3 regions of the Kocuria sp. ICS0012 genome follow, and region 1 is predicted to be linked to each of the others. Evidence: riboswitches for the same ligand, from Rfam matches in the RefSeq annotation. Region 1 holds a riboswitch; each other region holds the start of a gene.

Region 1 (7,042 bases):
ATGGCCCGCTTCGCGCGCTGGACCAACCTGTCCGAGACCACGTTCGTGCTCCCACCCACGGACCCGGACGCCGACTACCGGCTGCGCATCTGGACCCCGGACCGTGAACTGCCGTTCGCCGGTCACCCCACCCTGGGCTCGGCCCACGCATGGCTCACCGCGGGCAACACCGCGCGTGCCAAGGACGTCATCGTCCAGCAATGCGCCGCGGGCCTCGTGCGGATCCGCCCGTCCGACGACGGCGCACTGACCTTCGAGGCCCCACCCACCGACCGCACGGGAGACCTGGGCCCGGAATTGCTCGGGGGCGTAACCGCGGCCCTGGGCCTGCGGGACGAGCAGGTCGTCGCCCATCAGTGGGTTGACAACGGCCCCGGCTGGGCCGCGCTGCTTCTGGCTGGCGCCGAGGACGTCCTGGCGATCGAGCCCGACCTTCCCGCTCTCCACGGCGCCAAGATCGGCGTGGTGGGTCCCCACCCGCAGAGCAGCCCGCACCAGTTCGAGGTCCGCGCCTTCGTGGGTGGCACCGGCGGGTACGAGGACCCCGTCACGGGAAGCCTCAACGCGAGCCTGGCCCAGTGGCTCATCCGTACGGACCGGGCGCCCGCGAACTACATCGCCCGACAGGGCACCCTCATGGGACGCAGCGGCCTCGTGACCGTGACGTCGGACGGGGACCACGTGTTCGTGGGCGGACACTGCACCGCGTGCATCGACGGGACGGTGCTGCTGTGAACCCCCGGGGCACCGAGCAGGGCGCGTCCCTGCACCTGGTCTTCGACGGCAACTGCGGGTTCTGCACGCGCTGCGTGGGATGGGCCCGGACACTGGACCGCCATGACCGGATCGCCCTGCACGCCTACCAGGTCCCCGGCGTACTGGAGCGGTTCGGACTGACGAATGCGGAGGGCAACGCGTCGGTGTGGGCCGTCCTATCCCGTTCCGGTGAGCGATCCTCGGGGGCGCACGCGGTGGCCGTGACCCTGGACACCGCCCTGGGCATCCGGGTGTTCGAGCCGTTCTACCGGTTACCGCCCGTGCGGTGGGTCCAGGACCGCGTGTACCGGTGGGTGGCCGATCACCGGGGGAAGTTCCCCGGTGTCACCCCGTGGTGCCAGCAGCACCCCGGGCGGTGCGGGACCCCGTAACGGTTCCGCTCCGCGTACCGAGCGAGCCGTGCCACCCGCGCGACGGCAATACACTGCGGCGCCATGACTCCGCCCCGACGCGCACCACCCCACCGAACACGTCGCCACCCGAGCGGTGCCATCCCACCGCGGCGCCGCCGCTCCACCGCGTTCAAAGATCGGGGCTCACCCGGGCAGCGTGTCCCGCAGCGCCCGCGCCGCCGCGGTGACGTCCTCCGCATCGGTCACGGCCCGCACGACCACGATGCGCGAGGCACCCGTGTCGAGCACGGACGGCAACCGCGCGGTGTCGACCCCGCCGATCGCGAAGAAGGGCTTGTCCCCCGCGTGCTGAGCAGCGTAGCGCGGCAGCTCGAGCCCCACGGCCGCGCGACCCGGCTTGGTGGGGGTCTCCCACACGGGCCCGGTGCAGAAGTAGTCGAGCCCGGCGTCGGCCACGGCGGCGTCCACCTGGGCCGGGGAGTGACAGGACCGCCCGATCACCACGTCGTCCCCCAGGACCCGCCGAGCCTGCGCGGTGGTGAGATCGCCCTGGCCCACGTGGAACACGTCCGCGCCGGTGAGCAGCGCGACGTCCGCGCGGTCGTTGACGGCGAAAAGTGCGCCGTGCTCACGGGCGACGTCGGCGAGCACCTCGATGGCCTCGATCTCCGCTGCGGCCTCGAGGGATTTGTCCCGCAACTGGATGATGTCCACCCCGCCCTCGTACGCGGCGTGCAGAAATTCCCGCAGGTCACCGCGCTCGCGGCGCGCCGTGACGCACACGTACAGTCGCGCCTTCTCGAGGGCGGCGCGGCGCCCGGTACCCGTCTGGCTCGTGTGTCCCATGCGGCCATCGTGGCACGAACCGCGCGCCCGCGGACACCTCGCCCGATCAGCCCGCCGCGAAGTCCCCCTGCGTTCCACAGCTAGGGGTGATTAGACTGGCAGGGCCGTTCGTCGCCGTTCGACGAACTCCACGGGAGTCCGCACACGTTGGCAACAACCACCGCAGCGGGCTGAGAGGGCGTGAGCCGCCGACCGGATCACCTGATGCGGATCATGCCGCCGGAGGGAGGAACAATGCCAGAGCACCTCGGTGACCACGTGGTCGTGGCCGGAGCTGGTCTCGTGGGCCTGGCCACGGCCTTCGAACTACGACGCCGCGGGGCCGCCGTGACCGTCGTCGATCCCCGCCCGGCGTGGGGCGCCACCCGCGCGGCCGCGGGCATGCTCGCACCGATCGCCGAGACCCAGTACGGCCAGGAACGCCTCTACCCCCTCATGCGGGCCTCCGCCGCGGAGTACCCGGACTTCGTGGAGCGCGTCACCGCGGCCACGGGCCTGCCCACGGGCTACCGCACCGAGGAGACGCTCGTGGTGGCCGCCGACGCCGCGGACGCCCAATCCCTCTCCGACCTCGCCTCACACCAGATCGCCTCCGGGATGGACGTGCAGGAGATCTCCACGCGGGAGGCCCGGCACCTGGAACCGGCTCTTGCGCCGCGGTTGAGCGGTGCGGTACGGATCGTCTCCGACCGCCAGGTGGACCCCCGGATGCTCGCGGCCGCCCTGGTGGAGACCCTGAACTGCCCGCACCTGACCACCATCGGGGACGTCCCCGACGCCGGACCGGCGCAGTGGCTGACCTCCCGCGTGGACACCGTGCTGACGTCCCGCAGGGAACCCCGCCAGGCCACGGGCGTGCAGGTGGACTCCGGTGAGGTGATCCCCGCGGACGCCGTGGTCGTGGCCACCGGGCTGACCGCCAACACCATGGGCGGGCTGCCCGAGGGACTCGACCTCCGATTGCGCCCGGTGTTCGGGGACATCCTGCGCTTGCGGGTTCCCGAGACCGCCCTGGCCCCCGGGGAATCGCATTTGCTCACGCGCACGGTGCGCGCCCAGGTCCTGGGCCGGCCCGTGTACATGGTCCCCCGCGAGGACCGGACCCTGGTGCTGGGCGCCACGAGCCGCGAGGACGGGCGCGAATCCGTACTGGCCGGTGGCGTGCACCAACTGTTGCGGGACGCGCGCGCCGTGGTCCCCGCGATCGACGACTGCGACGTCCTGGAGATGATGGCCCGCGCCCGCCCGGGAACCTCCGACGACCTGCCGTACGTGGGCAAGACCTCGGTGGCCGGGCTCGTGATCAGCACGGGTCACTTCCGTCACGGCATCCTGCTGACCCCCGTGGCGTCCCGGCTCGCCGCGGAGCTCGTGACCGGCGTCCTGGACCCGCTCGCGGACCACGAGTCCGACGCCGCGTTCCTCGCCGACACCGACCCGGCCCGGCACTCGAACCCCGCCCCCGAGGCCCCGTTCACCACACCCGAGAGCTATCCCCAGATGCATGGAGGACTCGAATGATCGCGCCCGAGACCACAGACAATTCCTCCACGGCCGTCGTGAACGGCTCCTCCGTGGCGGTGACCCCGGGGTTGACGGTCGCGAGCGCCGTCGTCGACCTCACGGGCCGCGAGATCACACCCGAGGGCACCGCCGCGGACGGCCATCCCCTGGGGATCGCCGTGGCGGTGGACGACGCCGTGATCCCCCGCTCCCTGTGGGCCACGACCCCCGTGGAAGCGGGTCAATCCGTGGAGATCGTCACCGCGGTGCAGGGAGGCTGAACATGACCACGCACGGAACCCCCCTGACCGTGGCCGGGGTGGAGCTCTCGTCCCGGCTGATCATGGGCACCGGGGGCCTCACCGATTTCGCGATGCTCGAACGGGCCCTGCTGGCCTCCGGGACGGAACTGACCACGGTGGCCCTGCGCCGCTTCGCGCCCGGCCCCGCCTCGCCAGCGGGCGCGCAAGCATCCGGCAAGGCGAACCGGGCGAGCGGTCGCGTGGGAGGTGGCGCAGCGGCGTCGTCGGCCGGGACACCGCAGGACAGCCTGTACGGGTTGCTGCGCCGCAACGACATCCGGGTGCTGCCCAACACCGCGGGGTGCTACACCGCGCGGGACGCCCTGCTGACCGCTGAACTGGGGCGCGAGGCGCTGGAGACGGACTGGGTCAAGCTCGAGATCATCGCGGACGAGGACACCCTGCTCCCGGACGGTGTGGAGCTGCTGGACGCGACCGAGAAACTCGCTCGGCGCGGTTTCAAGGTCTTCGCGTACACGTCCGACGACCCCGTGCTCGCGCTGCGGCTCGAGGACGCCGGGGCCGTGGCCGTGATGCCCCTCGGTGCTCCCATCGGCACGGGTCTGGGGATCCTCAACCCGCACAACATCGAACTCATCGCGTCCCGCGCGTCCGTGCCCGTGGTGCTGGATGCCGGGATCGGCACGGCGTCCGAGGCGGCCCTGGCCATGGAACTCGGGTCCGACGCCGTCCTGCTCGCGTCCGCCGTGACCCGCGCGCAGGATCCCGTGGCCATGGCGAGTGCCATGAAGCACGCCGTGCTCGCGGGGCACCTGGCCCGCGGCGCGGGGCGGATCGCGCGGCGCACGCACGCCGTGGCGTCCTCGCCCATGGCCGGGCGCATCGATACCGCCGACGCGCCCCGCGGGGACTGGCCCGCGCCTTCATCCACCACCCCACAGCTGGAATCGCAGGTTTCATGAGCACCCCGCTACCACCCCTCGTGGCCCCCGCCTCCGATCTGAGTCGCGAGGAACTCGAACGCTATTCACGCCACCTCACGTTGCCGCAACTGGGCGAGGAGGGGCAGCGTCGGCTCAAGAACGCACGCGTCCTGGTGATCGGCGCGGGCGGGCTCGGCGCTCCCGCGCTGCAGTACCTCGCGGCCGCCGGGGTGGGGACCATCGGCGTGGTCGACGACGACGTCGTATCCGTGTCCAACCTGCAACGCCAGGTGGTCCATGGGATGGCCGACATCGGTCGGCCCAAGGTCGATTCCGCCGCGGATGCCGTGGCCCGGCTCAACCCCCTGGTCACCGTGCACCGCCATCCCGAGCGGCTGAGCACCGACAACGCCCTGGAGATCTTCTCCGGCTACGACCTGATCATGGACGGCGCGGACAACTTCGGCACACGCTTCCTGGTCTCGGACGCCGCCGAACTCACCGGCATCCCCGTGGTGTGGGGCTCCATCCTGCGTTTCGACGGCCAGGTCTCCGTGTTCTGGTCCGGTCACGGCCCCGTGTACCGCGACCTGTTCCCGGAAGCGCCGGCGCCGGGCCAGGTCCCCTCGTGCGCCGAGGGCGGTGTGCTGGGCATGCTCCCGGCCACGATCGGCTCGGTCATGGTCACCGAGGCGCTCAAACTCATCACGGGCATCGGCCGTCCCCTGCTCGGCAGGGTCCTCATCCAAGACGCCCTGGCCCAGACGTGGCGCGAGCTCACGGTCCTGCCGGACCCGCACCGCCCACCCGTCACGGATCTCTCGCGGGTGGCGCTCGCGTGCGGTCTGCCCTCCGACGACGACGCCGCTCCCGCCCCCCACGAGACCGTCACCGCCCCGGAGCTGGCCGAGCTACTGACCGCCCGGTCCCTCGGGGAGACGTCCTTCACGCTCGTGGACGTGCGCGAGGACTGGGAGCGCAAACTCGTGGCCATCCCCGGATCCGTGCACGTGCCGCTGCAGGACGTCCTGGACCGGGGTGTCACGGCTCTTCCGGATGAGGCGGAGGGCACCGTGATCCTGCACTGCAAGGCCGGTGCCCGTTCCGCCCAGGCCCTCGCGGCACTGCGCAGGGACTACGCCCTGCGGGAGGACACCGTGAAGCACCTGGACGGCGGGGTGCTCGCGTGGATCGACCGGGTGGACCCGGCGCTGCCGCGCTACTGACCCGTTCGATCACAGCTCCTCCTCAAGGAGCGGTTTCCGCGCGTGTGTCACCATGAGGTCCAGCGGTTCGTGGTGGATAGCCGTTGGACTGACTGATCGCTTGTAGCGCGCGGCAGCTCCTCGTGAGCGATCGCTGCTGGTGAGCAACGTGTGAACGCGAAGGTCCCCGTCACCGCGGTAACGCGGGCGACGGGGACCTTTCTCGAAGTATGCGGGACAGGACCGCGCGGCCTCAACCCAGCAGGATCACGTCCAGCGTGCGCGGACCGTGGACACCCTCCACGCGTTCGAGCTCGATGTCCGAGGTGGCCGAGGGCCCCGAGATCATGGTGGTGGGCGCAGTGGGCTCCACGCGGGCCATGGCCTCCGGGATGAGCTCCACCACGGAGTCCAGCGGCACGATGCAGATGTGGTGGTCCGGCACCAGGGTGATGGCGCGCCGACCCTCGTCCGGGCGCCCGGACAGGAAGATGGTGCCCGTCTGCGCGCACGAGACCGTGGAGGAGGTCACCACGGCGTCCACCTGGTTGAGGTCCCGCACGGTCAGCGCGGAGGCCTTGCGACCGTCATTGGGGTCCACGATGGCCCGGCGCGCGGCGGTCTCCTCAGGCAACCACGCGGTGTCGAGGCCCTCGGGGATCACGTAGCGCGCGGAGGTCCCAAGCTGGGTGGCGACGCGCTGCGCCACGGTCTGCGCGGTCTCCCTGTAGACGTTGGCCTTGTAATCCAGCAACCGGTCCTCGAGCATGTCGATGATCTCGTCCCGCCCGAGGTCCGAGGTGTGCCGGTAGTCGCGGGGCACGTGGGGTGCCCGCGGGTGGTCCGCGAGCGCACCGTTGAGCCGCTCGAGGATTTCGGTCTTGGCGTCGGCGCTCATGCCGGCTCTCCGTCCTGGTTCCCGCGGCCTGCGTGGCCGTTGCGGGGTGCGATGTTGTCCTCGTGGGGGTCGCCCGTGGCAGCACTGTACGCCCCGGCCACGGCATCCGCGCCGGCACCCGGGGTGGCGGCGTCCTGGCCGGTGCCGGCCGCGGTCTCCTCGGTCCGGGCTGCCTTGGACTCGCCGTGCGAGCCCTGGGGGGTTGCCACCTCGACGGACGACGCCGGGTGGTCCTCCGCGGGCCCCGCACCGGTGCGCTCGGTTCCCGGCGCTG
Region 2 (7,042 bases), on a different contig from region 1:
ATCATTGCGGTGCGCCCGGCGAGCACCCGCTGGAGCACCTTCCTCATCCGAGGCCGCGCGGTCACGTCCAGGGCGCTCAGGGGCTCGTCCAGCAGGATCACGCGCGGCTCGGCGGCCAGCACCCGCGCGATCGCCACGCGCTGGGCCTGCCCGCCGGACAGCTCGTCCGGCATGCGCTGGGCGAACGCCCGCGCGTCCACCTCGCGCAGCCACGCCATGGCACGACGCCGCGCCATCGCCTTCCCCGCGCCACTCGCCCGGGGGCCGAAGGCCACGTTGTCGAGCACGTTGAGATGGGGGAACAGCAACGGTTCCTGGGCCATCAGGGCCACACCCCTGCGATGCGCCGGGACCCACATGTCCTGGGCCGTCCCACCGGCGCGCAGCACGGATTCGTCCCCCACCCGGATCTCACCGTGGTCGGGGGCCAGCAGGCCCGCGAACACGTCGAACACGGTGGACTTCCCCGCGCCATTGGGCCCGATCAGGGCCGCGGTGGTTCCCGGTTCCACCGTGAACTCGGCGGCCACACGGCGGCGGTCGTGTTCAACACGGACCATCAGTCCGGGCGCCTCCCCCGCTGCGCGGGGCGTGCTCCCCCCTAGGCCCGACGCGCCCCCGGGTGCAACCGCGGATGCGGCTGCGGTCCTGACCACGGCGCCATTCCGCCCGGCCCCGGCGTCCGCCGTCCCAGACCCGGCCGCGGGTCGGTCACCGACCGCATGGGCAGTGCGGCTGTCCTTCGAGGACTGCGTCGAGCCGCCGGACCGGGGCTGTGATCCCTCCGGATCGGGACCCCACTGCGGACCCGGCGCGAACCACCGGGTGAGGTTGGCGCGGAAGCCGGCGCCGCAGCGTCGTCGGGAGGGAGCGCTGACCCCCACGACGAGCAGAGCAACGAGCACGAGCAGCAGGGAGAGGGCCACGGCGGCGTCGGGATCGGTCTCGCGCTGCAGGTAGATCTCGAGCGGGAGCGTGCGGGTCACGCCCTGCAGGCTGCCCGCGAATGTGAGGGTGGCGCCGAACTCGCCGAGGCAGCGCGCGAAGGACAGCGCGGTCCCGGAGAGCACCGCGGGCAGCACCAGGGGCAGCGTGACCCGGAACAGGGTGCGCGTGGGGGATGCACCAAGGCCCGCCGCGACCCGTTCGTAGCGAACGCCCGCGGTGCGCAGCGTGCCCTCCAGGGAGACCACCAGGAACGGCAGGGCTACGAACGTCTGGGCGAGCACGACGGCCGCGGTGGTGAACGCGATGTCCACGCCCGCCGAGGACAGGGGGCCGCCCAGGAAACCCATGCGTCCGAAGGTGTACAGCAGCGCGATACCGCCCACCACGGGTGGCAGCACGAGCGGCAGCAGCACCAGCGAGCGCAGGAGCGTGAGGCCGCGCACGGTGGAACGGGCCAGGACCAGGGCGAGCGGGCACCCCAGCACCAGGCACAGCGCCGTGGACGCGACCGCGGTGCGAAGGCTCAACCACAGCGCGGCGAGCGAGGACTCGCTCGTGAGCAACTCCCCCAGGTGCACCCAATCGATGCGCAGCACCATGCCGAGCAAGGGCAACAGGATGACCAGCGCCCCCGCCACCGCCGGGACCAGGACCCACCGGGGGGTCGTGACGAACCCGCGCGTCACGGTGCGCCGAAGCCCGCGTCCCCCAGGACCTTCCGGCCCTCGTCACCCTGGACGAGGTCCACGAACTGCCGGGCGAGCTCCGGCTCCGCGGAATCCTTGAGGGCGACCACGGGGTAGTTGTTGACCGCCTGATCCGTGCGCGGGATCTCGACGGTCGTGACCCTGTCCTTCGCGGACTTGGCATCCGTGACGTACACGATCCCCGCGTCCGCCTGCCCGGAGGTCACCTTGCCGAGCACGTCCGTGACCGCGTTCTCCTGGCTCACGGGGTGAAGCGCGACACCGTTGGCCTTCTCGATCTCCTGCGTGGCCGCACCGCACGGTACCTCCGGGGCGCACGTGACCAGCTTGACGTCCCGGTCCACCACGTCCCGGAAGGAGGTGATGTCCGCGGGGTTGTCCTTGGGTACCGCGAGGGTGAGCACATTGGTCGCGAACACGCTCGGCTCCCCCGCGGCCAGGCCCGCGTCCGTGAGCTTCTTCATGTTCTTCTGGTCAGCGGAGGCGAAGACGTCCGCGGGGGCGCCCTCGGTCAGCTGTTGCACGAGCCCGGACGAGCCTCCGTAGTTCATGCTGACCTTCACCCCCGGGTGCGCCGCCTCGAACGTGCGCGCGAGCTCGTCGAAGGAATGGGTCAGCGAGGCCGCCGCGGACACCCGCAGGGTCGTCTCCTGATCGGACGACGACGCCGCGTTCCCTCCCCCGTCCGACGCTCCCGCGCACCCGGAGAGCGCCACCGCGCTCACCGCGCAAGCCAGGGCGCGCATGCGTGTCGCCGCGCGCCCCATCACTTGCGCCCCTCGGTCTCGACGATGACCGCGGTGGACTTCACCACGGCCGTGGCCACGGACCCCGGTTCCAGCCCCAGGTCACGCACCGCTTCCGTGCTCATGAGCGAGACGATCCGGTGCGGGCCGCACTGCAGCTCCACCTGGGACATCACGGGATCGGAGGTCACCGCGGTCACGAGTCCCACGAGGCGGTTGCGCGCCGAACTGTTCACCCCGGCGGGATCCTGAGGGCTCACGGCGTTGTCGCGCGCGTATGCCGCGAGTTCGGCGCCGTCCACCACGGCGTACCCCGCGGAATCCTTGTGCCCGGTGAGCGTGCCCTGCTCGATCCACCGCCGGACGGTGTCGTCGCTGACGCCCACGAAGGTCGCGGCCTGGGAGATACGGAGGTGGGTCATGGGAGGAGTTTATCCGCATCCGCGGAACCACGGCCGTGTTTGAACCGCACTTGCGTAGTGTTGACCTGACACGCGACGACGCCGCGCGGCCCGGGCCGCGCGGCGTCGTCGTCCCCTACAGGGCTCATTCGTGGGAGAACCGCGCCTTACGCTTCTCCGCGAACGCGGACATGCCCTCCTTCTGGTCCGCGGTGGAGAACAGCCCGTGGAAGACCCGCCGCTCGTGCTGGACGCCGGCCCACAACCCGGACTCGTACGCGGCATTGACGGTCTCGACCGCGTGCTGGGCCGCGGGCTTGGACATCTCCGCGATCTTTCCGGCGACCTCCAGGGCGGTGTCCATGAGCTCGTCCGCTGCGACCACGCGGGAGACCAAACCGGAACGCTCGGCTTCCTCGGCGCGCATCTGCCGTCCGGTGAGGATCATGTCCATGGCCTTGGCCTTGCCCACGGCGCGGGTGAGGCGCTGGGTGCCGCCCATCCCGGGGATCACACCCAGGGCGATCTCGGGCTGACCGAACACTGCAGTGTCCGCGGCGAGGATCAGATCGCACATCATCGCGAGCTCGCACCCACCGCCGAGCGCGTAACCGGCCACCGCGGCGATCTTGGGGGTGCGCAGCCGGGCGAAAGCGTCCCACCCCGCGAAGAAGTCCTCGTGGTACATATCGGACGCGGACTTGCCGGACATCTCCTTGATGTCAGCACCGGCCGCGAAGGCCTTCTCCGACCCTGCGAGGATCAGCGCGCCGATCCCCGAGTCACGGTCCAGCTCGGTCGCGGCGGCCACCACGTCCCGCATGGTCTGTTCGTTCAGCGCGTTCAGTGCCTTGGGACGGTTCAGGGTGATGACACCCACGCGTCCCTCGCGGCGGATTTCAATGGTCTCGTAGGAGTTCTCGTTCATGTGATCAGCATCTCATAGGTCCCTCGGGGGCGTGTCCGAGCGTGGGGGTCCAGCACCGGGGCCCAGCGCCGGCCTCCGTCCTCCGGGCCACGGGACGGGCTGGCGGTAGGCCCCTGTCCCCGCGGGAACCGGCCACTAGCATGGACGCATGCGTGAATTGCAAGCACAGATCGTTGCCGAGCTCGGCGTCTCTCCGCAGATCGATCCGGAGCGGGAGGCCCAACGCCGCGTCGACTTCCTGAGCGACTACCTCAAGGCCACGCACACCGCGGGATTCGTCCTGGGGATCAGCGGCGGCTTGGACTCCACCTTGGCCGGGCGCCTGGCTCAGCTCGCGGTCGAGAAACTGCGCGAGGACGAGATCGAGGCGGAGTTCGTGGCCATGCGGCTGCCTCACGGGATCCAGCACGACGAGGCCGACGCCCAGGCGGCGCTCGAATTCATTCAGCCGGACCGGGTCATCACGTACGACGTCGCGCCGGCCGTCCGCGGTTTCGAGTCCGCCTACGGTGCCGCGACCGGTGAGCAGCTCACCGATTTCACCCGCGGTAACACCAAGGCCCGCGTGCGTATGACGGCGCAGTACGCGGTGGGCGGGGACCACAACCTGCTGGTGATCGGCACGGATCACGCGGCGGAATCGGTCACCGGGTTCTTCACCAAGTTCGGCGACGGCGGCGCGGACGTCCTGCCCCTGGGCGGGCTGAACAAACGGCAGAACCGCCAGGTGCTCGCGTACCTGGGGGCCTCCGAGCAACTCGTGGGCAAGGTCCCCACCGCGGACCTCCTGGACGAGAACCCCGGGCGCACGGACGAGGACGAGCTGGGCCTGCGCTACGACGACATCGACGACTTCCTCGAGGGCAAGGACGTCCCCGAGGAGGTGGCCCGCAAGATCGAAAGCACGTTCCTGCGCACCCGCCACAAGCGCACGGTCCCGGTGACCCCGGCGGACGAGTGGTGGCGGGAGGGCTGATCCTCCCCGTCCGCGCGATGTCCAAGGGGACGACCCTGGCCTGACTGCGCTGGACAACCGCATTGGCCATGCCCTCCGACGGCCTGCGCCGTGCGCGACCCCGGTCCGGCCCCCCTGTGCTTAGACTGGGCCCAGTGACACGGGGTGCCGCTGCACGTTCCCACGACCCACCGGGCCGGGGAGCCCTGGATGCAATGGCTGAGATGACACCCGTCGAACCTGTCCAGTTAGTACTGGCGAAGGGATGTCACGGTGGCACCGCACGGGTGGCGCACCGCGTTCTTCGCCGTGAGCCACAGGAGTGAGCATGCGGATCGACACCACCATCGTCCTGATCACCGGGGGAGCCCGGGGTCTGGGTGAACACCTCAGCCGAGCCTTCGCCCGCGAAGGCGCCCGGGTGGTCGTGAACTACCACTCCAGCGAGGAGCGGGCCCGCTCACTGGTGCGCGAACTCGGTGAGGACAAGGTCATTGCCGTTCGGGCGGACGTGACCGATGCCGGGCAGGTGCAGCAGATGGTGGCACTCGCCCAGGACCATTTCGGTGCGCCCATCACGGTGGCCGTGAACAACGCGCTGGTGGACTTCAGCTTCAACGGGGACGCCCGCCCCTCGCTCGAAAACCTCGCCGCCGAGGATCTTTCCCAGCAGTTTACCGGCGCGGTCGTGGGCGGACTCAACGTGATCCAGGCGGTCGTCCCGGGGATGCGCCGGTCCGGACACGGGCGCATCATCAACATCGGCACCAATCTCTTCCAGAACCCCGTGGTCCCCTACCACGACTACACCGCAGCCAAGGCCGCCCTTCTCTCCCTCACCCGCACGGCGGCCAAGGACCTGGGGGCCCTGGGCATCACCGTGAACATGATCTCCGGTGGCCTGCTACGCACCACGGACGCGAGTGCCGCTACCCCGGCCGAAGTCTTCGACGCCATTGCCGCCGGTACGCCCTTGGGTCGGGTCACCACCCCGGAGGAGTTCGCGGACACCGCCCTCTTCTTCGCCTCCGACTGGTCCCGCGGCGTCACCGGGCAGAACCTCGTGGTCGACGGTGGACTGGTGATGGACTGACATGGCCGCCCCGCACGACACCGCGCGGACCCCGTCCGCCGCCCCTGCGGCGTCCACCCGTCCCACCCAGGTGAACCAGCCGCCCGGGACACCCGCCCGGACGCTGCACCTCAACGCCTTCCTCTACGGGGCCGGCCACCACCAGGCCGCGTGGCGCGCACCGGGCTCCCCGGTGCACCGCCTCACGGACATCGCCTACTACGAGGAGCTCGCCCGGACTGCCGAACGCGGTCTGTTCGACGCGGTGTTCTTCGCGGACGGGCACAGCGTGGGTGACGTCTCCGGCGGGCCCCGCTGGAGCCTGGAACCCCTGACAGCGCTGTCCGCGATGGCGCGGGCCACCGAGCGCGTCGGCCTGGTGTGCACGGTGTCCACCACGTTCTTCACCCCGTTCCACGCGGCCAGGATGCTCGCGTCCTTGGACCACATCTCGGGCGGGCGAGCGGGGTGGAACGTGGTGACCTCCATGTGGGACTCCGAGGCCCGCAACCACGGCTACCGGGCCATGCCGACCAAGGATGAGCGCTACGAGCGCGCCCGCGAGTTCGTGGAGGTGGCCCGCGCCCTGTGGGCCAGCTGGGACGAGGACGCCGTCACCGCAGACCCGGAGGGCCGGTGGGCTGAGCCCTCCAAGCTGCACCGCCTGCACCACGAGGGCCGCCACTTCCTGGTGGATGGACCCCTCACGGTCCCGCGCTCCCCGCAGGGGGAACCGGTCCTCTTCCAAGCGGGTGCCTCCGGGCCCGGCAAGGCACTCGCGGCCGACTTTGCAGAGGGGATCTACGCCGTGGCCTACGACCTGCCCGCCGCGCAGGAGTACTACGCGGCGGTGAAGGCCGAAGTGGCCCGCGCCGGGCGTGATCCCGGTTCCGTGATCGTGATGCCCGGTCTGGTCACGTACGTGGGCCGCACGCACGAAGAGGCCCTCGAGAAGCAGGCCCGCGTGGACCGTTTGCTCCCTGTGGAGCAGTCGCTCGCACAGCTCTCCACGTTCGTGGAGCAGGACTGCGCGCAGTGGGACCTAGATGCGCCCGTGCCCACGCTGCCGCCCCTGGAGGAGTTCACCGGTCCGCAGGGCCGCTACGGCACCATCCTGCGGATCATCGAGGCCGAGCGCCCCACGGTCCGCCAATTGCTCGGCCGCCTCGCCGCCGGCGGGGGTCACTGCACGATGGTGGGCACCCCGGAGTCCATCGCGGATCGCATGCAGGAATGGTTCGACAACGCCGGCGCGGACGGCTTCAACCTCATGCCGCCCGTCCAG
Region 3 (7,042 bases), on a different contig from region 1:
GCGTGGCGCAGTCGATCACGTGCACGAGTGCGGCGCAGCGCTCCACGTGCCGCAGGAACTCGAGTCCCAACCCTTTGCCCTCCGAAGCACCCGGGATCAACCCCGGCACGTCCGCCACGGTGAAGCGGGTGTCACCCGCCTGGACCACACCCAGGTTGGGCACCAGGGTGGTGAACGGGTAGTCCGCGATCTTGGGGCGCGCGGCACTCATGGCCGCGATCAGGCTCGACTTGCCCGCGGAGGGGAAGCCCACCAGGGCGATGTCCGCGATGGACTTCAGTTCGAGCTCGACCTGGTGTTCCTCACCGGGCACACCGAGCAGAGCGAAGCCCGGGGCCTTGCGCTTAGGCGAGGACAGTGCGGCATTGCCCAGTCCGCCCTGGCCGCCACCGGCCAGCACGAACTCACTGCCCTCACCGAGCAGGTCCGCGAGCACGTTGCCCTGCCGGTCCTTGACCACGGTGCCGTCCGGGACGGACAGCACGAGGTCCTGGCCCTTGAAACCGTGGCGCATGTCCCCCTTGCCGGGCTCACCGTTGGGGGCCTTCTGGTGGGGTGCGTGGTGGAAACCCAACAGCGTGGTGGACTGACCGTCCACACGCAGGATCACCGAACCGCCGTCGCCGCCGTTGCCGCCGTCCGGGCCGCCCAGGGGCTTGAACTTCTCGCGCTTGACGGACACGCAGCCGTGGCCGCCGTTACCGCCCGTGGCGTGCACGATCACTCGATCTACAAAACTAGCCACGCGGCTCCTCGGTGGTAGGGGTCACCTGCTGCGAGCGGGTCGACCGGGGTCTTCTGAAAAGACTAGAGGGTGAGCGCGTGAAGCGCCCACCCTCTAGTGGTCGCCGCCACGGGGTCGTGGCGGCGGGTGGACCCAGGGGTCCGAATGAGAATTACTCGGCGGTCTGAATGTTGACCACGCGGCGACCGCGGCGGGTGCCGAATTCGACGGCGCCAGCAGCCAGGGCGAACAAGGTGTCGTCCTTGCCGCGGCCCACGTTCACGCCCGGGTGGAAGTGCGTGCCGCGCTGGCGGACGATGATCTCGCCAGCGTTAACGGACTGGCCGCCGAAGCGCTTCACACCCAAGTACTGGGCGTTGGAGTCACGGCCGTTGCGAGTGGAGCTCGCACCCTTCTTGTGTGCCATGGTGTGTGCCTACCTTCGTTGGAAACGTATGTGAGGAGCCGGATGCTCAGGCGTCGATGCCGGTGACCTTGACGGTGGTCAGTTCGGCGCGGAAGCCCTGACGCTTCTTGTAACCGGTCTTGTTCTTGTACTTCATGATCGAGATCTTGGGACCGCGCAGGTCCTCGACGATCTCGGCGGTGACCTTGACGTTGGCCAGGGTCTTGGAGTCGGAGGTGACCTTGTCCCCATCGACCAGCAGCAGCGCAGGAAGCTCTACGGTGCTGCCTGCCTCGCCGGCGACGCGGTCAAGGGTCACGAGGTCTCCGATGGAAACCTTCTCCTGGCGGCCGCCTGCGCGGACAATCGCGTACACCACTTGGGAACTCACTTCTCTCGACATCTATGGACTACGTGTGTGGGTCGGGCGTACTCCTGGAGGACTGCGAATGTCGAGACATCACGCCGCGGTGATCCGTGACCGACCGCATTCTCCGCGTGGCTATCGCATCGATTCAGGATGTTCGCCCGAGTGTGCCGCAACCTGGTGCGTGAACTGGATATGACACACACCGGCGCTCGGCACCGACACCCCAGCCTACCCGATCACCCGAAGTCATGCCAGTTGCGCCGCGGCGCGCCGCTCGCCCTCCGCCGACGTCGCCGGGGTCGTCTGCGCGAAGAAGGCCAGCTCGAGCGCGCACGCCCGGTGGAACGCGCGGCGCATGTGCTCCCGGGTGGCCGGGTCCGCGTGGGCGGCCTCCCGGTCCACGATCTCGCGCACCGACTCGGTCGCGGTCTGGAAGTCCGGATCGTCGTACGTGCTGAGCCAGTCGGCGAACGGGTGCTGCGGTCCCGCGACGCGGGCACGACGGGTGAGCTCCGCACCCACGTGGGCGTAGAGCCAGTAGCACGGCAGGATCGCGGCGGAGCCCACCGCGAAGCCGTCCTGACCCGTGCGCGCCAGCAGGAAGTCCGCGTAACTGCTCGTGACGTCACTCGGCGGCATGGGCTCCCGGTCCCCGAGCCGGGCGCGATGCAGCGCGGACTCGACCGAGACCACGGAGGCCGACGCCGCGGCGAAGTGTTCGCGCGAACGCTCGTCCGGGGCGGAGGCCGCGAGCAGGGCCAGCGCCCGGGAGTAGTACTGCAGATATTGCATGTCCTGGTCCAGGTACAGCTCGAACTCGCCTGGGTCCAGGGTGCCGTCCCCGAGGCCCCGGATGAACGCCAGGGCGGCAATGCGTTCACGCACCGGGGCGCTCTCCTCCCACAGTTCGTCGGTGAACCGGGGGCCCTCGGATTCCGCGGCGGCCGTCATCACGAACGCCGGATCCGTGACGAGGTGCTGGACGTGGTGCATGTGGTGCACGGGACCGTTGCCGTGACCCACGTGCAACTCGTCCGCGCCGCGCAGTGCACCGCGCAACCATGTGCGGGCCGTGCGGATCGCCTCGGGCCAGTCCCCGGTCCGCGCCACGACTGTGGCCACCGCGGAGGACAGCGAGCACCCGGTGCCGTGGGTGTTACGCGTGTGCACCCTGCGACCCTCGAACAACGCGGCGGGTTCGTCCTGACCGGGGAGCAACAGGGCGTCCGGGGTTGTGTCCCCGGCCAAGTGGCCACCTTTCACGAGGACCCGGGTATGGAACGCCGCCGCGACCGCGCGTCCCTGCTCGAGCGCCTCGTCCCAGGTCGCGGCCACGGGGCGCTCGGCCAGCACCGCGAGTTCCGGGAGGTTGGGGGTGATCAGATTCGCGTGGGGCAGCAGCTCCCGCAGGGCCCGTTCGGCGTCTGGACGCAGCAATCGCCCACCGGCCGTGGCGACCATGACGGGGTCGATCACGACCACGGGTGCGCGCCCCACCATGAGCCAGTCCCGGACCGTGTCGATGACCTCCACGGAGCCGAGCATCCCCACCTTGATCGCGTCCAGGGTGACGTCCCCGGCGACCGCGTCCAGCTGGTCCCGCAGGACCTGGACGGGTGGGGTGTGCACGCTCACGACGCCCCGGGTGTTCTGGGCGACCACTGCGGTGATCACACTCAGCCCGTACCCGCCCAGTGCGGCGATGGATTTCAGGTCCGCGGCGTGACCCGCCCCGCCCGTGGGATCGGTTCCGGCAATCGAGAGGACGCGGGGTATGGCGGTAGAAGGCGTGGTGTCCACGACAATCCCTTCGCTAGTACGAGCTAGATCAGGTTCGACGGGTGTGTTCTCAGCCGCAGTGCGCAGCACCCCGTGTGTGTGTCCCCGATCATGCCACAGGGGCACCCGGAATCCCGGGTGCCCCTGTGTTGCTCGCGTGGCGACGGATCCAGCCGCCGGTCACTCAGTCCTGCTTGCCGGTCATCGTGATGTCCTGAGCCTTGATGCCCACACCCACGATGGTGGGCTGGTCACCGGACGCCGCGGGGGCCACGGCCCCGGCCTCCGCGGTGAAACGGCTGACCTGCCGTTCCTGCGTGTACTCGTGGGTCTCCACGCTCGCGGTTCCGGGCGCGGCCGCCGGCGCCACGGCACGCCGCGACCCACGGCGCCGTCGGGTCGGAGCCGCCGGCGCCGCCGCCGGCCGGTTCCCGCCGGGGGACGACGCCGCCCCGGAACTCTGCTGCTGCGCGGCACTCGTCTGCCCTGCACTGGATTGCGCAGTCCCGGAGTTCGACGGCGCGTGTCCGGCGGCCGACCGCTTCGACACCGCCTCTCGCGGCTGGGACGCGGCGTCCGCATCCTGAACGGCACCCTCGGTCGAGGTTTCGTCCTCGCCCGCATCCGTGAACGCGGCGCTCAGCGAATCCAGGGACAGGGCCTCCTGGGTGCCCTCGCTCCCCCGCTGCTCAGACTGCCCGTGGGGCAGTTCGATGACCTCGCCGTGAATCGTGAGGCTCGCGGACGAGTCCCCACCGGAACGGTCCTCGGACCGGGAATCCCCGCGCGAGTCGTTCCCGGAACCGTCCCGGCCGGAACCGTCGTTCTGCACGGCGTTGTCCTCGCCCTGCTGACCGCGACCGCGGCTGCGCTTGCCGCGGCGCTTGCGGCGACGGCGCCCGCCCTCGGACTCCCCGTGGGAGTTCTCGGACGCGTGCTCCCCGCCCTGCTGACCGCGGGAGGTCTGCTGCTCCTGGGAACCGGTGTCCTCGGCCTGCCCGCCCCCGGACTGCGGTGCGGTGCCCTGGGAAGCATTCCGTGCGGCGTCGTCGGACTCGTCGTGGGAGGAGGCCGCGGCGATGTTTGCGAACGCCGTGCGGGTGGCCTCCACGCGCGCCTGGTCCGGCTCGTCCGAACCGTGGTGCTGGTTGCCGTTCCTGGGCTTGTCCTGCGCACCGTTGTGCTGCTTGTTGCGCGAACGCTTACGCTCGTGTCGAGTGCCGCGGTGGTCGGAGGGAGCCGCGCCGGAGCGGCCCTTCAAGGGGTGGTCGTGGACCACGACGCCGCGGCCCGCGCATTCCTCGCACGGCTCGGAGAAGACCTCGAGCAACCCCGTACCCATGCGCTTGCGCGTCATCTGCACGAGACCCAGGGAGGTCACTTCGGCCACCTGGTGCTTCGTGCGGTCCCGGCCCAGGCACTCCACGAGCCGGCGCAGTACGAGATCGCGGTTGGACTCCAGAACCATGTCGATGAAGTCCACCACGATGATCCCGCCGATATCCCGCAACCGCAGTTGCCGCACGATCTCCTCGGCGGCTTCGAGGTTGTTCTTGGTCACGGTCTCCTCGAGGTTGCCCCCGGAGCCCGTGAACTTGCCGGTGTTGACGTCCACCACGGTCATGGCCTCGGTGCGGTCGATCACGAGCGATCCGCCGGAGGGCAGGAAGACCTTGCGCTCGAGGGCCTTCTGGATCTGCTCCTCCACGCGCATGTGCTCGAAGAGGTCGTCATCGCCGGTCCAGCGCTCGAGGCGGTCCAGCAGGTCGGGCGCCACGTAGGTCACGTAAGCCTCGATGTTGTCCCACGCCTGCTCGCCCTGGACCACCATGGCGGTGAAATCCTCGTTGAAGACGTCCCGCACGGTCTTGATGGTCAGGTCCGGTTCCGCGTACAGCATCTCCGGGGCCAGCGTCTTGGTGGACTTGGCCTTGTCCTGGATCTGCTCCCACTGCGAGCGCAGCCGGTTGATGTCGTTGGTCAGCTCGGTCTCGGAGGCACCCTCCGCCGCAGTGCGCACGATCACGCCCGCGCCCTCCGGCAACCGGTCCTTGAGGATCTTCTTCAGCCGCTGGCGCTCCACGTCCGGGAGCTTGCGGGAGATCCCCGTCATGGAACCGCCCGGGACGTAGACGAGGTAGCGACCGGGCAGGGACACCTGGCTCGTGAGCCGAGCACCTTTGTGCCCCACGGGGTCCTTGGTGACCTGCACGAGCACGGTGTCCCCGGACTTCAGGGCGTTCTCGATCTTGCGGGGCTTGCTGCCCAGCTCGGCGGCGTCCCAGTCCACCTCACCGGCGTAGAGCACGGCGTTGCGGCCGCGGCCGATGTCCACGAAGGCGGCCTCCATGGACGGCAGCACGTTCTGCACCTTGCCCACGTACACGTTGCCGATCAGCGAGTCCTGCTGGGTGTGCGAGACGAAGTGCTCAGCAAGGATCCCGTCCTCGAGCACACCGATCTGGATCCGGTCGTCCTTCTGTCGCACGAGCATCTTGCGCTCCACGGATTCGCGCCGGGCCAGGAACTCGGCCTCGGTGATCACGTGGCGGCGGCGGCCGAACTGCCGGGACTCACGACGACGCTGACGCTTGGCCTCGAGCCGCGTGGAGCCCTTGACCCCGGTCACCTCGTCGCTGCCCGTGCCCTCACCGGCACCGCGCGGGGCGCGGACCCGGGTCACCGAGCCGTCGGACTCGTCCACGAGTTCCATGTCCTCGTCACCGCGACGCCGCCGGCGACGCCGCTTGCTCGTGACCTCGCCGGACTTGTCGTCCTCGCTGTCCACGTCATTGCGCGCGGCCCGCTCGGCCTCGCGCTGGGCGTCGCGTTCCTTGGCAGCCTCGCGCAGTCGGGCAGCCTGCTCCTCGGCGGCACGGCGGATCTCGTCCGGGTCCGGGGCATGGAACATGAGGGAGGCACCGGGACCGAAGGCCCCGAAGTTCTCCTGGGTGCTGGGCTGGTCGTTCGCGGACTCCTCGACCTGTACAGTCTGCGCGTCCGTCTGTTCCGAGGTGTCGGTCTGCTCGTCGCTCGCCTCGGCCGAGCCGGTTCCTTCGCCGGCCTGCGTCGTCTGCTCGGGCCCGTCGGCGCGCAGAGCGGCCTGCTCATCCGTCTCGCGGGCGCTCTCAGCGGCGTCACCGGCTGCGTCCTCGACATCGAGCGCGATCTCGTCCTCGATACTCTCCGCGGGCTGCTCGGCCTCGGGGATCTCGGCCACTGGGATCTCGCGCGCGGGCGTGTGCGCAACGCCAGCATCGTCGGAAGCGGTGGCCGCGGAATCGGACGTCCCCGGATCCTCGGCGGACGCGTCGGTCGTCGCGGGTTGCCCGGTAGCGGTGTCGGCGGGCACGGCGGCGTCGGGCTCGGAATGGGGAACGGCGGCGTCGTCGGCCGGTGCATCAGGCGTGACGGCGGGGTCGGTGGTGGTGCTGTCCTCGACGGGGGTGGTGGCGGCAGTCTCGAGGGGTGACTGTTCCGCGTTGTCCTTCTCAGGTTCCATGTGAAGTTGTGCTCCTGCTCGGGACACCGCCCGCACCCGGGCCCGAGGTGTGCTCGGTCGGTCGAGCCGGTGTTTGCCACGCGGCCGCCGGAAGTCAAAGTCGTACTCGCGGGCGCGGCGTGTGTCACGCGCACTGTCCGCGAGCCGGTGGATGCCCGAGTCGCTGGGTCCGTGGGGACCGCGAACTTGCCCCGCTCCGGACGCGCTCGATCCTGTGAGAGCGCGGGTCCGTACCGAGGGAGATCGGTGTTCCTGCCGGGC

What was found. A riboswitch is a leader RNA that binds a small molecule or an ion and turns the genes downstream of it on or off. The one in region 1 is predicted to bind thiamine pyrophosphate.
Region 2: linked by a shared signal. The riboswitch ahead of A5728_RS07570 (3-oxoacyl-ACP reductase) and the one ahead of thiO (glycine oxidase ThiO) in region 1 are both predicted to bind thiamine pyrophosphate.
Region 3: linked by a shared signal. The riboswitch ahead of A5728_RS05870 (bifunctional hydroxymethylpyrimidine kinase/phosphomethylpyrimidine kinase) and the one ahead of thiO (glycine oxidase ThiO) in region 1 are both predicted to bind thiamine pyrophosphate.

Annotation. Positions count from the first base shown of each region.
Region 1 covers NZ_LZMM01000043.1:54,870-61,911, reverse strand. The annotation lists gene A5728_RS07090 (PhzF family phenazine biosynthesis protein) at 1-735, shown strand, start outside; gene A5728_RS07085 (thiol-disulfide oxidoreductase DCC family protein) at 708-1,148, shown strand; gene thiE (thiamine phosphate synthase) at 1,314-1,976, opposite strand; TPP riboswitch at 2,097-2,221, shown strand; gene thiO (glycine oxidase ThiO) at 2,211-3,497, shown strand; gene thiS (sulfur carrier protein ThiS) at 3,494-3,760, shown strand; gene A5728_RS07065 (thiazole synthase) at 3,763-4,704, shown strand; gene moeB (molybdopterin-synthase adenylyltransferase MoeB) at 4,701-5,891, shown strand; gene A5728_RS07055 (lactate utilization protein C) at 6,124-6,768, opposite strand; gene A5728_RS07050 (LutB/LldF family L-lactate oxidation iron-sulfur protein) at 6,765-7,042, opposite strand, start outside.
Region 2 covers NZ_LZMM01000046.1:79,246-86,287, reverse strand. The annotation lists gene A5728_RS07595 (ABC transporter permease) at 1-1,634, opposite strand, end outside; gene modA (molybdate ABC transporter substrate-binding protein) at 1,631-2,401, opposite strand; gene A5728_RS07585 (molybdopterin-binding protein) at 2,422-2,823, opposite strand; gene A5728_RS07580 (enoyl-CoA hydratase) at 2,948-3,730, opposite strand; gene nadE (ammonia-dependent NAD(+) synthetase) at 3,879-4,706, shown strand; TPP riboswitch at 4,837-4,968, shown strand; gene A5728_RS07570 (3-oxoacyl-ACP reductase) at 5,014-5,778, shown strand; gene A5728_RS07565 (LLM class flavin-dependent oxidoreductase) at 5,780-7,042, shown strand, end outside.
Region 3 covers NZ_LZMM01000038.1:18,361-25,402, reverse strand. The annotation lists gene obgE (GTPase ObgE) at 1-745, opposite strand, end outside; gene rpmA (50S ribosomal protein L27) at 897-1,151, opposite strand; gene rplU (50S ribosomal protein L21) at 1,198-1,509, opposite strand; gene A5728_RS05870 (bifunctional hydroxymethylpyrimidine kinase/phosphomethylpyrimidine kinase) at 1,747-3,300, opposite strand; TPP riboswitch at 3,288-3,383, opposite strand; gene A5728_RS05865 (Rne/Rng family ribonuclease) at 3,464-6,781, opposite strand.